Cytobacillus luteolus: one gene and its partner. The protein of the gene in region 2 interacts with the protein of the main gene of each other region in a pairwise test. Links are inferred from orthologs where the notes say so. Each region holds a gene or a part of one and is shown on either strand. Other genes may lie near its edges.

Region 1 (3,254 bases), on a different replicon or contig from region 2:
CTACCAATAATTCGACCTTTCATCTCATCATTAGGTAGGTTAACAACTGAAACGGTGGTCTCTGCTACATGATCAGCCGCACATCGTTGAATGGCTAGTGATAGGATTTCTTTAGCTCGTTTATCTGCTTCTTCCTTCGCACGATTTTCAGAGTCCTTCACCATATAGGCTACATCATGAGACAGTTCATTTTCGACACGTTCAAGGATGATTTGTTTAGCTTCATCACGTGTTAAGCCAGAAATGCGTTCTAGTTCTGTTTGCTGTTTACGAACCATCTCTTCAACTTTGCTTTCCATCTCTTCAATATGCTGTTGTCTTCCGTTTAGAGAATCCTCTTTCTTTTCTAACATTAAATCACGTTTATCCAAGGATTCATTCTTACGATCAAGATTCTCTTCTTTTTGCATTAAACGATTTTCTTGTTTTTGCAGTTCGCTTCTTCGATCACGAATATCTCGTTCTGCTTCAGTACGAAGTTTGTGAATTTCATCCTTCGCTTCTAATAGCGCTTCCTTTTTCGAGGAATCTGCTTCACGTTTTCCATCTTCTACGATTTGCTCTGCTACACTTCTAGCACCAGCAATTTTCGTTTCTGCTATGGATTTACGAACAAAAAAGCCAACAACTGCACCGACGATTAGGCCAAGCAAAGCGGAGATGATTATTTGTAATGGATCCATCGTTTCACCTCCTCTTGCTATGAACTTTTTTCTTGCTAGATCAAAATGTCGGCATGTACATTGTTACAATAGTTTCAATATACAGCAAAAAAGGCATCATAAAACAGTTTCAATTCTAACAAAGTCTTAATTTAAAAAGATATACATACTAATTTTAAATGTGAGAAATTTTATTGTCAAGACCTGTCCACTTAATTCTTTACATGAATATGGAAATTCCGACTATTTTTTCATATTCATTTGATTTCTTATACAAAAAAGAGGCACAGAATGCCCCTTTCTCCGAAACTATATTAATCTATTCTAAGAAATCTAATTCCTCTTGAGATGCATCAGGAATTGTTATATCTTTGTCTAATCCATAATGAGCACGGATTTTTTCTTGTATTTCTTTGCGTAAAGCAAGGTTTTCTTTTAAGAATACCTTTGCATTCTCACGTCCTTGACCTAGACGCTCTTCATTGTAAGAGTACCAAGAACCACTCTTTTGAACAATATCAAGCTCAGAACCAATATCAATGATTTCACCTTCTCTAGAAATACCTTCACCGTACATGATGTCGACTTCAGCCGTTCTAAATGGTGGCGCTACTTTATTTTTAACAACTTTAATTTTCGTTTTATTACCAACAAGATCGTTTCCTTGCTTTAACTGCTCAGCACGACGAACTTCTAATCGAACAGAAGAATAGAATTTTAATGCTCTACCACCAGGTGTAGTTTCCGGATTACCAAACATTACACCGACCTTCTCACGAATCTGGTTAATGAAGATAGCAATTGTTTTCGATTTATTAATAGCACCAGAAAGTTTTCTAAGAGCTTGAGACATTAAACGTGCTTGTAACCCTACGTGTGAGTCTCCCATTTCCCCTTCAATTTCTGCTTTTGGTACTAATGCAGCTACTGAGTCAATAACAAGAATATCAATTGCACCACTTCGTACTAGTGCTTCAGCAATTTCTAATGCTTGTTCACCAGTATCAGGTTGTGATAATAACAATTCATCAATGTTTACCCCTAGCTTTTGAGCATAATCAGGATCAAGAGCATGCTCAGCATCAATAAATGCAGCTTGTCCACCATTTTGTTGAACTTCAGCAATTGCGTGAAGAGCCACAGTTGTTTTACCCGAACTTTCAGGTCCATATATTTCAACTATTCTGCCTCGAGGATATCCACCTACACCTAATGCAACGTCCAGTGCCAGTGAACCACTTGGAGATGTCGAGATTTTACGATCTGTTTGTTCCCCTAATTTCATGATAGAACCTTTACCAAATTGTTTCTCTATTTGTTTTAGTGCCATATCTAATGCAGCTTGACGATCACTCACCTAATATTCCTCCTCTATTAAAAACCCTATTTATACTATACCGTGTTTTTTCTTATTTGCCAAGTAAAAAATCGAACATTCATTCGTTTATTTTTAATGATATTTATTGGTGTAAAATCCAATTTTCCCCTACACAAAATTCATTTTCCAATAAAATTTCCAACTCAAAAATTTAAAATTAGACAAAAGATAAAACAGTTGAAAATATTAATCAACTGTTTGAAGTGTATTAAGTATATAGAAACAACCATATTTAACAGACCGTTGTCTAATTCCCTGTCGAGAACCTGCAAATACGTGTTTATAAACGGTAGTTTTCCCATTCTCCAAAGATATTCCTATATATACTGTACCTACTGGATGCCCATCTAATTCGTTCGGCCCAGCTACACCAGTAAAGCTTATTCCTATATCTGTATTAAATATGGACCTTACATTTTCGGCCAGCTCTTTTGCACACTCTTCACTTACAGCACCAGATTGTATAAGTGTTTGTGGTTTTACATGAAGAATCTTTTCTTTTATCTCATTCGAGTAACAAACAACTCCTCCCTGAACAACTGAAGAGGCTCCACTGATACTCGTTAGTTGCTCCTGGAATAATCCACCCGTTAAACTTTCAGCACTTGCTATTGTATATTCCAAAGCTTTAAGCTTTTTTAAAACCTGACCAAATAAAGAATCAGTATCGTATCCATATAAATATTGCCCAACCCTTGTTAGAATTTCTTTTTCAACTTCATCTAGTAATTCATAGGCAATTTCTGTTGATTGGTGCTTTGCTGTTAATCGTAAAGTAACCTCACCGTCTGAAGCAAGTGGAGCTATAGTAGGGTTACTTTGTTTGTCAATAAGATCCTCTATTTCGGTCTCAAGTTGAGATTCACCAATTCCGAAGAACCGCAAAACTCTTGATTCAATTTTTTCTAAAGTACCAAATTGTTTTAAAAGGTATTTAATGCCATAAGTCATAAACATTGGATTCATCTCTTTTGGGGGACCAGGTAAAAGCATATACGTACAACCTTCCGCTTCAGTTGCCATTCCTGGTGCCATACCAAAATCATTTTTGAGTATTGTTGAACCCTCAAGGACTAAGGCTTGTTTTTTATTATTTTCTGTCATCGTTCTCATTGTTTTACGGAAATATTCCTCTATGCTATTTAGAGCATCCTCGTCCATCACGAGAGATTTATTAACCACTTCAGCAATCGTTTCCTTTGTCAAATCATCCT
Region 2 (3,144 bases):
TCCATACGCTTCTCTCATTTTAAACGATCGACCTGTAAGATTATGAGCATCACTCGCCACAAAGTGTGTAAGATTCGCTTCTATTAATTGCAGTGAAAACTTCTTTATCTTCTTCCCAAAGTAGCCAGCTAAACTAGCAGCTGTCACTTGAGTACATGCTCCCTTTTTCACAAACTGGTATAACTTATCAGGATTCTCAATGATTTCCTGATTTCGTTCAGGATGTACAATGATCGGTGTGATTCCATTAATTTGCAAATCAAATAGTAACTTCTCTGTATATCTAGGGACATGGTTGGATGGTAACTCAATAAGCATGTATTTCCCTGCATCATTTAATGTAAGTACTTGACCGTTATTGTAGTCTTCTAGTAAATCACCGTAAATTCGTGGTTCTTGACCTGGTAGGATGGTTAGTGGGATTTGTTTTTCTTGTATAACTTTGTTTAGTCTAGCAACCTTATTTATGATCTCTTGTTTATAATTTACGTACTTCCCATTAAAATGGGGCGTTGCAATGATTGTTGTAATTCCTTCATCCACTGCAGCCTTCGCCATTTCAATGCTATCATTTAGGTCTTTCGCACCATCATCTACTCCATAGAGGATATGGCTATGAATATCTATCATTCTGTCAAAATCCCCCTCAAGTAACATATTTCGTTACTTTTCTCATATTATCATAGAATAATAAAGGAAAAATGGGTGTACTTTGTCGAATCATGACTTTTTTCACCCGCTTCACCCTTTTTTTTACAATTTATTTATTTTGCACCATAATAATAGTAATATTGGCTATCTTTCATCTTCTTATTATTTAGTACAACACCTAGTATCTTACCCTTGGCATTAACAAGAAGTTCTTTCGCTTTTATTGCTGCCTCATTCTCAGTTGTTCCACTTGACACAACTAAGACAATTCCATCACTTTTGTTCGCAAGAATTTGGGCATCTGTTACAGCAAGAACAGGTGGTGTATCAAAAATGACCATATCAAATTCTTCAAATACTTGGTTCCCTAACTGTTCCATTGAACGTGATCCAAGTAATTCAGCTGGATTTGGAGGAATTGGTCCACTTGGCAAAACATATAAATTTTCTTGGTGCGTTTCTCTAACAGCCATTGGTAGTGTTGTTTGCTTTAAAAGAACATTTGTTAATCCAACATTATTATCAACTCTAAATGTATAATGAGCCGTTGGCTTTCTTAAATCCGCATCGATTAACAGTACTTTTTTCCCTTGCTGTGCAAATACTACAGCGATATTAGCTGTTGTTGTTGATTTTCCTTCACCAGGACCAGCAGAAGTTACCATTAATGAGCGAATCTCTTGGTCAACTGTCGAAAACTGGATGTTGGTACGAATCGTACGGTATTGTTCAGAAATAGGTGATTTTGAGTTCGTCATTGTAATTAAGCTACGGTTCGCTTGTTGAAATTTTTCTCTTAATGTTTTACGCGCCAACGTTTTCACCTCTTACTCTGCTTTGTCTTTTTGCAGTGCTTGCTTGTTCTTCTTTTTCATGATCAATAACTGCAATTGCTCCTAATACTGGTAGTTCTAGAAGTTTTTCAATGTCTTGCTCTGTTTTAATTGTGTTATCAAGGAATTCTAGTAAGAAAGCTAGCCCAACCCCTGCCATAAGTCCTACGACCAAGGCAATCGCCATGTTTAGTGCTGGACGTGGCTTAATTGGTGTCGGCGTTTCTTTTACAACTGCTTCAGATAATACACTAACATTATCGACACTCATGATTTTTACAATTTCACTTTTAAAAACACTTGCTGTTGTATTAGCAATTGCAGCTGCTTGTGCAGGATTTGAATCTTGCACTGAAATTGAAATTACTTGTGAGTTTTTCTCTGCTGCTACTGAAATTTGTTTATTTAACTCCTCAGTTGTTAGATCTAAATCAAGTTCTCTTACAACAAGTTCTAATATAGCCGGACTTTTAATAATTACATTATACGTATTAACTAACTGTAAATTTGTTTGTACTTCATTATAGTTATATGCCTGTTGGTCTGATTTGGTTTGATTTACTAGAATCTGAGTAGAAGATTGATAGATTGGTGTTAAAAAGAAGTAACTAACAATCCCACTTGTCGCTGTAGCAATGACTGTTATTAATGTAATTGACCAAAGATGTTTTTTGATCGTCTGAAATAATTCTCGTAAGGTAATTGTTTCTTCCATAGTACCCTCCGCTATTTATAATTTATTTGAAAATATTACATTAGAATCAAAAATATACAAAGCTTATAATAATCTGTCTTTATCCTTTAAATCCACATTTCCTAACAAAACTTATTCCTTTTTGCTCCTTCGACAAGCAATGTCAAGTTTCGACACATGTTTTTTTACAATTAATAAACTGTGTGAAGAATTAATGTTTCCCTACACAGCTTTTAAATTTTATAAACCGGTTGCTACGATTGTAATGATAGCTCCTAATGCAAATCCTATTAACGGAAATGTACAGTACATAATGACACGATTTCTGTCTTTTCTTCTTTTAATTTCCTCGGTGTTAGCCAATTCATTATTATTCCTCCTCGTTTTCGGCAGCTGGCTAGCATAGGCACAAAAAAAGATCTGAAGCCCATACAGCTTTGCGTCATTACCTTTCAATAATTTTCCGTTTTCGAACACTGTTGTCAATACCTTTTAGTTTATCGACAATTTCGAGGGTTATTTATAAGACTTTAGAAATATTTTTGTAACATAGTTTTATACTATATGGTCTTGGAGTACATTTGAAGTGTTAGACTTTAGGATATCATTGCTAATAAAGGAGAATTTATAAACCGGAGATCAAAAAAAGAACAACCTTTACCCAACCGAAAAATGAGATCAAAAGAGGAATACTTAACGCGGTTCCCCATAGTAATCCTTTGAAAATACTTTGATTAACCCTTCAATTTGAATCCCCCTTCACCGTATAGATAATAACTAGTATTACCTATAAGCATAAAGGGTATTCCACGCTGATATTACAAATAACGTTTGCTATTTTGTGATAATTCACCATGTATTTTGTTTGTTTTTGTATTATATGTGATTAGAACTTTTTTTCCATTAATATACCTATAGCTAAATTAGAAGCTATCACTTATATTCTATTATGAAAGGAGCAGGATA

Evidence for each region.
Region 1: the proteins of J2Z26_RS15150 (region 2) and recA interact in binary tests that used the Bacillus subtilis proteins (3 or more experiments, as listed by UniProt). The link is inferred for Cytobacillus luteolus from one-to-one orthologs.

The regions. Positions count from the first base shown.
Region 1 is NZ_JAGGKM010000002.1:261,598-264,851, forward strand. Bases 1-2,915 are described here. They hold recA (recombinase RecA), read right to left. Parts: upstream 2,020-2,915; coding sequence 982-2,019; downstream 1-981. Other genes in these bases: rny (ribonuclease Y), read right to left, coding at 1-683; J2Z26_RS06140 (competence/damage-inducible protein A), read right to left, coding at 2,227-2,915. Outside these bases: more of J2Z26_RS06140, read right to left, coding at 2,916-3,254. UniProt on the Bacillus subtilis protein: Multifunctional protein involved in homologous recombination, DNA repair and competence.
Region 2 is NZ_JAGGKM010000005.1:107,175-110,318, reverse strand. Bases 328-3,132 are described here. They hold J2Z26_RS15150 (YveK family protein), read right to left. Parts: upstream 2,200-3,132; coding sequence 1,456-2,199; downstream 328-1,455. Other genes in these bases: J2Z26_RS22315 (hypothetical protein), read right to left, coding at 2,419-2,541; J2Z26_RS15155 (CpsD/CapB family tyrosine-protein kinase), read right to left, coding at 765-1,466; J2Z26_RS15160 (tyrosine-protein phosphatase), read right to left, coding at 328-630. Outside these bases: more of J2Z26_RS15160, read right to left, coding at 1-327. UniProt on the Bacillus subtilis protein: Required for YwqD kinase activity. May bring YwqD and its substrates into contact. Probably involved in the regulation of capsular polysaccharide biosynthesis.